DNA from 3 places in the Paenibacillus sp. GQ49 genome. Region 1 is predicted to be linked to each of the others. Evidence: riboswitches for the same ligand, from Rfam matches in the RefSeq annotation. Region 1 holds a riboswitch; each other region holds the start of a gene.
The links. Region 1 has a riboswitch for S-adenosylmethionine ahead of AC6CIF_RS26525 (methionine ABC transporter ATP-binding protein). Riboswitches for the same ligand answer to the same signal wherever they lie in the genome.

Region 1 (3,284 bases):
TCCAGCCATCTGGAGAATTTGCACTAGAATGATCATCGACACTACGGATATGATCATGATTTCATTTTGATAACGATAATACCCATAGTTGATTGCCAACGTTCCTAGACCTCCACCACCAACCATACCCGCCATCGCCGTGTAAGAGACAAGCGTAACGATGGTAATGGTTATCCCAGCAACCAAACCAGGTAACGCTTCAGGCAGTAATACCCGTCTTACAATCTGTCCGGTCGATGCACCCATCGACTGTGCCGCTTCAATGACACCCCGATCAACTTCTCGCAATGTCGTCTCCACCAATCGAGCAAAGTAAGGAGCTGCTGAAATAACTAAAGGTGGTATAACACCTAACACTCCTGTAGCTGTACCGACGAGTGAACGAGTGAATGGAATAAGAGCAACAATCAATATGATAAATGGGACTGAGCGCAAAATATTCACAATCAAGGACAATATAATGTACACCGTCCGTGATTTGATCGAAGCAGATCGAGCTGTCATGAACAGCAGTACTCCGAGCGGTAAACCAAAAATTACGGTGAACAAGCCTGATACACCCAAAATTTGCAGTGTCTCTATGGAAGCTTTACCAACCTCTTCCCAACGTACGGTTGAAAAATCCATCTAACGAAGCACCTCCACATCAAGTCCCTCAGCGGTTAGTTCTGATATCGTCCGATCAATCGCATTTGAATCACCCTCGAACCGAACGGTCAGCTGTCCATAAGGAACCTGTTTGATCGTAGAGATTGTACCTTGCAGGATGGCAAAATCCACTCCCGTTTTACGTACCGTTCTGGACAAAATCGCTTCATATGTTTTGTTACCCAGAAAAGATATCTTCACAAGTTTGGAAGCAACACCTGCCTGCAATTCAACGCCTGCATTCGCCAGAGCGGTCTCTTCCAGAGCAAGTCCAGCTTCATGGTCACGCATCATGAAGTCCCGCGTAATCGCATGTTGCGGCTTCAGGAACACGTCTGTTACAGGTCCCTGTTCCACAATGCCACCTTGATGAATGACAGCCACCTTGTCACAGATGTTCTGAATGACATGCATCTCATGTGTAATCAGTACAATCGTGAGGTTGTACTTTTCATTAATGTCGAGTAATAACTTCAGGATTGAATTTGTCGTCTGCGGATCAAGTGCCGAAGTAGCCTCATCACAGAGAAGTACATTCGGATCACTTGCAAGTGCTCTTGCAATCCCTACACGTTGTTTCTGGCCACCTGATAATTGAGCCGGATATTTGCTGCTATGGTGCTCCAGACCAACCAGTGCCAGCATTTCCTTCACTTTGCGATCAATGGCTTCCTTGGGTGTATTCACAAGTTTTAGTGGAAAAGCTACATTGTCATATACCGTTGCCGAGGATAACAGATTAAAGTGTTGAAAAATCATCCCGATTTTGCGTCTCTGTTGCTGCAATTCGGTTTTGCTCAGTTCAGTCAGGTTGATTCCGTCAACCCATACTTCACCCTCCGTAGGCCGTTCCAGCAAATTAATACAGCGAATCAATGTGCTTTTGCCCGCTCCGGAATGGCCAATCACTCCGTAGATTTCGCCCTTTTGGATGCTCAAATTCAGCTCGGACAACGCTGTTGTAGATTTTGCCCCTTTGCCGTACGTTTTCGTTAAACCTTTTAATTCAATCAATCGCACTTGCCCCTTTCCAACCACCTACATGTATCTTTACCCGATCTAAAGGAAAACTCCCCTTAAAGTACAAAAAAAGAGCCCTTTGCAGATACAAAGAGGGCTCTTCACGTGAAAGAATATACCTTCTCATCTGCCAAAATCGTGTCTCGCACCATTTTGTAGGAATTAGCACCTAACATCTATAACGAATGATACATGTATCATGTCGTTACAAATCGGTTGCCGGGCTTCATCGGGCCTGTCCCTCCGCCGCTCTCGATAAGAAATATGTTGTTGTAGGATTTTATAAGTTCATGTAGTTTATGCTTTATAATGTGAACGTAACTTTTGAAATATCAGTTCAATCTTTGTCACTGTAACATTCTGATTGAAACTCAGTATATTCCAAGTATTCCGATTTGTCAAAGGGAATTATTTCTTTTCCATATTTTGTTGATATAACGATAAGAGGCTGTTAACGTTTCACAGACCATATCCACGCCCTGACGCATTTCCTGCACATGCTGATTCAGATCCTCCAATTTCACTTTACCTTGCAAGGTCTGGTGTAACTGCCACAGGTCATCGTGCATTTCTGAGTTCATGTAGTGAATTTCCATATTACGTCGCTTGCGCAGCTTGCTCATCGGTTCACGATAAGAGTCCTTGATCTGTATTAATTGCAACGCAAGATCATGATGCTCCCTCGCATAATCGAACTGCCTTAACACCGTAAAATAAGAAAAATGCGCTTTGGTATTGGAAGTATTCAGCTGGAATATTTCATTTAATACCGTGCCCACTTTATCCAGAATGGCAAAGCAGCGGATAAAACCATCTTTGTAGAAATAAATATATCGGGCATACTCGGCTTTTTCAGTCGGCGTCATATCGTCCGTTGAACCTGCAACGACCTTTTTGCGAAAATGAGCAGCGGCGAAACAGCTTTGCTCCAGTTCATCCAGTGAGGAGATGAGTCCCTGCGTCCACACATACAGCTTCCGATAGTCATGCGTGGGATCATGGTCCACATGCATTTGTCGCTGAAATAGCTCAAGCGTATGCGCCATTGCGTCCATCGCTGCCTTCAATTTACCTTCGTTTATACGTGGCTTTTCCCCCAACAACGTTCGCAGCATATCTAACCTCCTCTTTTCCAAATCAACAAGAATTCTTCACCGTAAACGTAACACATCATTCATTCCGTGTAATTGCTGCTTGCCATAGGTTGCCCTGATCCCCCTGACATCAAACAAAGTCCACCTGTCCAATGATGTACATCACTGGATGGTGGACTTTCATATTTAAAAACGATTAGCCGGGCGATGCAGCTTGTACACCAGGAAACTCATATACGTTAAGACTCCGAACAATATGGCGATATCCAGCATATGAGCAAGAGCTACGAACATGTATACTTCCGGACGGTTCATTGTCACCATCATGAAAATACCAATGACTACTTGCATCAGAATAAGAACAACGGATACCACACCAATAGTACGCATTTCCTTGTTGTCCGGATGATTACGGTAAGCGAAGTGACCCAGAATTGCAATAACAATCACGAGCGACGCAGCTGCTGCACGGTGAGCAAAAGCAACCGCTACCCCACCTGAAAGCTCAGGAATAATCTGCCC
Region 2 (3,284 bases), on a different contig from region 1:
CATAGTGGATCATCCAGATCACATCCATGCTGTTCGAGTTCCGTTGCCAACGCTCCATCCAGAATCATGACCGGATGTTCACGCAGGATCTGTTCTATGGGGTTAGTCTGTTGTGCTTGCGTCATGTACTTGTCCTCTTTTCTTATTCACACGTTCTGTCAGATAATAAGCAGCGTAACACACTGCGATAAACGGAACCCCACAATACAGTGCAATTCGCTGTGTCGGGTCAAAGGCAATACCTATGCATGAAGCCAGGCATAATATAAATGAAACAATTGGTACCACCGGATATAGTGGTGTGCGGTAGACCAGATCTTTGACCGCATGTCCTTCCCGGATATATTGTCTGCGGAACATGTATTGGGAGGCACTGATACTCATCCATACTGCAACGACAGCCAGACCTGAAATGGAAACCAGCGTAATATACACCGTACCTGGCGCAATAATACTGGACAGCAATGCCAGCGCACCACCCACCATACTAATCAGAAGTGCATTCAGGGGTACCCCGCTTTTGGTCAATTTGGCAAACCACGGAGAGATCGTTCTTTTGTCAGCCAGAGACCAGAGCATCCGTGAAGATGCATACAGGCCTGAATTGGCAGCAGAGAGAATCGCCGTCAGAATAACAAAGTTCATAATGTCTGCTGCATAGGGTACACCCACCCGCTCCATTACCGCTACAAACGGACTTTCCAGTACACTGGCATCCGACATGGGCAGCAAGGCCGACAAGATAATAATCGTTCCGATGAAGAAAATAACCAAACGCCACAGCGTTGTATGAATAGCCTTTGGTATCGTCTTTTCCGGGTTCTCCGTCTCACCGGCGGCAATGCCGATTAACTCGGTGCCTGAGAAGGCAAAGTTTACAGCAAGCATGGTCATCAATATCGCTGTAGCCCCATGAGGGAACCACCCGGATGCGGTAATATTCGATAGAAATGGAGCCGGTTCAGAATCCGCCATGGGAATGAACCCAAACATGGCTGCGCCACCGATAATAATGAAGATTACGATAGTCACTACTTTTACAGATGAGAACCAGAACTCGGATTCCGCAAATAATTTCACCGTTAGAGCGTTAAACAGAAAGATCATCAGTGCAAAGAGCGCGCTCCATATCCATACGTTCACCGATGGGAACCAGCGCTGCATCAGCAATCCGGCGGCTGTGAATTCGGAGCCAAGCGCAACAGTCCAGGTTAACCAGTATAACCAAGCCACCGTGTAGCCTGTTGCCGGTCCGATATATTTGGCTGCATAACTATGAAATGCTCCCGTCTCTGGCATATGAACAGACAGTTCACCAAGACAGAGCATCACCAGATATACAACGATGGCTCCAATCAGATAGGACAGAATGGTTCCCAGTGGTCCCGCCTGCTGAATGGTGTAACCTGAGCTGAGGAATAATCCCGTTCCAATGACTCCTCCGAGAGAGAGCATGACCACATGCCGTGCCTGCATTTTCCGCTGAAAATGCCCTTTGTCGTTGTTGTTCTCCATACCTGCTGCTCCCCTACTTCTTCATCCAGAAAAAACAAAAAAGACCCACTCTGCCTAAAGAGTGCGCCGTTACTGACAAATAAAAACAAACGCTCCTATCTATCAGGCTTTCACCCGCTGGAATTAGCACAGTATCCTTCAGATCTGTTGCTGAGGTTTCTAAGGGCCAGTCCCTCCACCTCTCTGGATAAGAAAATGATTTTTTACTAATATAGCGATCTATCATGAATGTGTCAACATTTAAATCATAAATGGCACACCTCGCTATTGAGTGGAAGACCCCGGATTGGTGATGGTGGTCTTTACCTCATACGTGATCGGCACGGTACTAAAAATTTTATCCCAATCGTCTTTGACCTTTTTCCATGTTTTGGGTTCCTTGATACGCAAGCTATCCCGAAAATCCGCAACATCTACTTTATAGGTATGCTGCAGTTTGTATAACACTTGGCGAATCTGTTGTTCGGCCAGTTCAGCAAATTCTTTTTCTAGTTCTTTAAGATAATCCCCTTTTTCCTCTCTTTCGGGCGAACGCCAATCTTCCATCAACCAGCCTTCGGATTCGACCTTTACATGGAATGAAATATCATCGCCAACCACTTTTGGAATTATTTTTGTTTTTTTCTTCTTCATTTCATATACAACAGTGAATCCTGCTTTATTATATGTCTTCAAGATGCCTCCTTTTTCTTTAGGTCTGATCCACGATAGCCCTTCTAGATCCGTTTGGCTGAGTTCACCGATGAATTTGGTCGTTTTCCCATCAAAGATACTGGCACCGGAGAATTTGTCCTCTCCGTTGAAGTTCAGTACATTTTGGAGCAGAAAGCTGGAACCGGATTGCATTTGTGCATCTAATTTGGAGAGTAGAACGGGGTCCAGGATTTTATTGGACAAGTACGAATTACCGGTAATTCCTGTAAGATAAAATGCTGGAATCTGGGAAGGATCATTTGAAGTCAGTACATCAATAGCACGATGATGGCTAATCAGCACCAGACAGTTAGGACGAATATCATTATCCCGAAGTACAAAATCCAGCAGCTGGTCCAGACCATACTTTTTGGCGATATCCTTGGACACAACGATAACCTTCAGATGATGCCCGATGAGCGGATGATCTCGCCTCAGTGCAAACTGACGAAAGATTTGCAGCAAGGAATCTCCGGTAAGCTGTTCATTGGAGTAGGACGTTTTACCAGAAGCAGGTGAACCGGATTGTTGGCTCTTCTGACTGCTGGATTTACCGGGAGCAATCTGTACCGTGGCTGTCACATTGTTCTGCTTGGAATACCCTCCTCCCTGATTAGCAATGTTTTTCTCAAATTCCGTCTCTTTGCCGATATCGATCCCAAGGCCAACGTAGACACTTAGATCCTCTATCTCCCGACTGCTCCAACATCCGGATATGGTTAAGAGAATGCATAATACAGCGGCTAAGCGTAACAACATACGGAATGTAATCATGCATGCTTGCCTCCTTTTTTGCGAATCAGACTTATTATCAGGAGCAACAGTGGTAAAGTGGCAAATAAAAGCACGGATGAGTTGCCCAACATATCACCCAGTGCAAAGGTTTCCTCCACAGTTTTCGGCATCAATGCCGTCAAATATATCAACGGCAGAAGAGCATACATAATGACTTTGATTTTCTTTGTACGAAACAAATCCCGAATACCTACCGAAGCACAATAGTGTGTGATCGTGAAGCTCGCAAAGATCTGCATAATCCAGATGACCAATAGTAAGGATTCGAAACGCTCAAAGAT
Region 3 (3,284 bases), on a different contig from region 1:
GTCACTGAAATACTTTTGCAGTTGATCATCGATGAGACGCAGATCTTTTTTGTTTAGGGTGTTAATGACCTCTTTCTGAGGTCCAAGCACTTTTTTCAGCCACAGGATCTCACTGCGCAGCCCGATAATCTCATTCAGATGTGACTTTTTGGTGTGCATCAGAATGTCTTCCTCAAGCTTCTCGATCCGTGCTTCAATTCGGTCACCTACGGTGAAATAATTATCAACAATCAAGTCAACCAGCAAATACAGCAGACGATCCGGTGTACTGATTTCCTGTTCCCACAGGATTGGTTTCAGTGTGCGCAATTCGCTGACCTTTTGCTTGGTAACACTAATAATGAAATGTCTGCCGAGAAACAGGTTGACCGCACGTAGAAATATCTCTTCATCATCGAAACGGATGCTATTAATCACAATAAAATAATGGTTCTCATAAATTTCAATCTTCGGACGTTGTTCTTCGTCACTAAGACAGTCTTCCACAGCCAGATCATGCATTAAGAACAGCGGCTGAAGTACCGCCAAATCGTCTACGTCTGCATCAATCCAGTAAAATCCTTCCGCTGGTGGAGTCAGCGCCTGCTGAATGTCGTCCACCGGAATAAACACACCGTTGTTTACCAACCGGATTTTCATCGTTAATCTACTCCTTCTGCACCCGCCAACTTGGCGGATATTATCATTATGGGCGCAAAAAGAACAAATCAGCCGGTCGGCAGCGGAGCCTGGAGATCAGGGCTGCGTTCACTATATAATCAAACGGAAGTCACGTCCCGCTGCCGGCATGCTGATGTCAATTCTCTATGCAGTTTGTCGGAATTCGGCTGCCAGTCAGGCCTCGGGTCGCCATCCATTTAATATGTCACCTCTCACATAAGGGTTTATAACACCTTGTTTAGTATACCGCTGGTACAAGGTGCTTTCAAGCGCAAAAATGTGTCTATTTCGCGCCCTGAGGCAGTGTATGACAATGGATGATGAACGGTTCCGATCTGGGAAGCAGACATCGAACTGCATCTTGACGTGAGGGCATTAATGTAATAAAGTAGACGGTGAACCATATTTAATTACAATCTAATACAGCGAAATCTTATCAAGAGTAGGTGGAGGGACTGGCCCGATGAAACCCGGCAACCGGCGGTATACCGCACGGTGCTAATTCTTGCAGCGACTAAGTGTCAAGTGGCACTGTTGTAACTGAGAGATGAGAGAGGCGCATATCTTTTTTACATATGACCTTTCTCGAAATCCGAGGAAGGTCTTTGTTATATGCCCCGACTTCTCAGCAGTGATTTTCGCTAAGGAACTTGAGGTTGTTTGTAACGTTGGATGAAAGAGCAATTCAATGTTTTTACAAGCTCAAGGCAGTCTATAACTGTATTGATGTAAAGACATCAAACCAGGGGTGGCTGCATCTATCTATGCACAAGGAGGAGTTAGATTTATTATGCCAATCAAAATACCCGATACTCTGCCAGCAAAAGAAGTACTTGAAGGAGAGAATATCTTCGTCATGGATGAAACTTCTGCATATCAGCAGGATATTCGACCACTCCGTATCGCTATATTAAACCTGATGCCCACAAAGGAAACGACAGAAACACAATTGCTTCGCCTGGTGGGAAACACGCCTATTCAGGTGGATGTCGTTCTCGTACATCCCAAATCCCATACGTCGAAGAATACGTCTCAGGAGTATTTGGATCTGTTCTATAAAACCTTCGATGAGATTGAGCACCGCCGTTTCGATGGAATGATCATTACGGGTGCACCGGTGGAACAGATGGATTTCGAAGACGTGAACTATTGGAATGAAATCCAGGAGATCTTCGAATGGACCAAAACCAATGTGACTTCAACCCTCCACATATGTTGGGCTTCCCAGGCAGGTTTATACCATCATTTTGACGTACCCAAGGTTGCACTAGAAGAAAAGTGTTTTGGGGTTTTCCCACATACCATCAATAAACCACATGTTCCGTTGTTGCGTGGGTTCGATGAAGTATTCAACGTTCCACATTCTCGTCATACGGAAGTGAGACGCGAAGATATTGAAAAGAATGAGAATTTAGAGATTTTGGCTGAATCCGAGGAAGCGGGGATCTTCCTGGTTGCTACCAAAGACGGCAAACAGATTTTTGCCACAGGACATGCCGAGTATGACCCGTTCTCATTAAAGTGGGAGTATGACCGGGATACAGCCAAAGGGTTGGATATCGCATTGCCTAGACATTATTATCCGAATGACGACCCTTCCCGTGTGCCACCGGCTACTTGGCGCGCTCATGCCAACTTATTATTCTCTAACTGGCTCAATTACTATGTGTATCAAGAAACACCTTACGATATTGGCCCGCAAATCTAATCGAGATTATAGGAGGATGCAGCAATGGAAGACAACAACAAGTTGAAAATCGAAAGCCGCTTAGCACAAATTGGGTCCATCAATGAACCGGTAACAGGCGCCATTAACTTTCCGATCTATCAATCCACTGCGTTTCGCCACCCGAAGCTTGGACAAAGCACGGGATTTGATTATATTCGTACGACTAATCCAACCCGTAAAGTGTTGGAAGAAGCCGCCGCAGCACTGGAGTCCGGTGATGCAGGGTTTGCCTGTAGCTCGGGAATGGCCGCACTGCAAACGATCTTTGCCATGTTTGGTCAAGGGGATCATCTGATTGTATCGCTGGATCTGTATGGTGGAACCTATCGTCTGCTGGAACGTATTCTGTCCCGTTTCGGCGTAACTGCTAGTTATGTGGACACGAATGACCTTGCAGCACTGGAGAAGGTTCGTCAGCCGAATACAAAAGCTGTATTTATTGAGACACCAACTAATCCACTGATGATGATCACCGATGTGCAAGCCGTGGCTTCCTGGGCGAAAAGTTACAACCTGTTGACCATTGTTGACAACACGTTGCTGACTCCATTTTTCCAACGTCCGATTGAACTGGGTGCCGATATCATCATTCATAGCGCTACCAAATATCTGGGTGGACACAATGATGTGCTCGCTGGACTAATTATTACCAAAGGTGAGGCGTTATCTGCAGAGATGGCGTTCCTGCATAATTCCATTGGAGCGGTATTATCTCCAAGTGACTCCTACCAGTTGATGAAAGGTATGAAAACCCTGGCTCTTCGCATGGAGCGCCATGAGCACAATGCACTTACTATTGCCAAATACTTGCTTGAGCACCCAGCGGTGGTTGAAGTGTATCATCCAGGCCTCTCCGATCATCCGGGGTATGAGATACAGAATAAACAATCCACGG

Region 2: it holds a riboswitch for S-adenosylmethionine, as region 1 does, so the genes downstream of both, mmuP (S-methylmethionine permease) here and AC6CIF_RS26525 (methionine ABC transporter ATP-binding protein) in region 1, are expected to answer to the same signal.
Region 3: it holds a riboswitch for S-adenosylmethionine, as region 1 does, so the genes downstream of both, metA (homoserine O-acetyltransferase MetA) here and AC6CIF_RS26525 (methionine ABC transporter ATP-binding protein) in region 1, are expected to answer to the same signal.

The regions. Positions count from the first base shown of each region.
Region 1 covers NZ_JCAXEL010000021.1:88,976-92,259, reverse strand. The annotation lists gene AC6CIF_RS26530 (methionine ABC transporter permease) at 1-627, opposite strand, end outside; gene AC6CIF_RS26525 (methionine ABC transporter ATP-binding protein) at 628-1,662, opposite strand; SAM riboswitch class I at 1,789-1,930, opposite strand; gene AC6CIF_RS26520 (Cthe_2314 family HEPN domain-containing protein) at 2,067-2,783, opposite strand; gene AC6CIF_RS26515 (COX15/CtaA family protein) at 2,949-3,284, opposite strand, start outside.
Region 2 covers NZ_JCAXEL010000007.1:230,518-233,801, forward strand. The annotation lists gene mmuM (homocysteine S-methyltransferase) at 1-125, opposite strand, end outside; gene mmuP (S-methylmethionine permease) at 103-1,515, opposite strand; SAM riboswitch class I at 1,608-1,709, opposite strand; gene AC6CIF_RS15275 (Ger(x)C family spore germination protein) at 1,780-2,982, opposite strand; gene AC6CIF_RS15280 (GerAB/ArcD/ProY family transporter) at 2,979-3,284, opposite strand, start outside.
Region 3 covers NZ_JCAXEL010000001.1:779,256-782,539, reverse strand. The annotation lists gene corA (magnesium/cobalt transporter CorA) at 1-639, opposite strand, end outside; SAM riboswitch class I at 1,091-1,214, shown strand; gene metA (homoserine O-acetyltransferase MetA) at 1,451-2,368, shown strand; gene AC6CIF_RS03565 (PLP-dependent transferase) at 2,393-3,284, shown strand, end outside.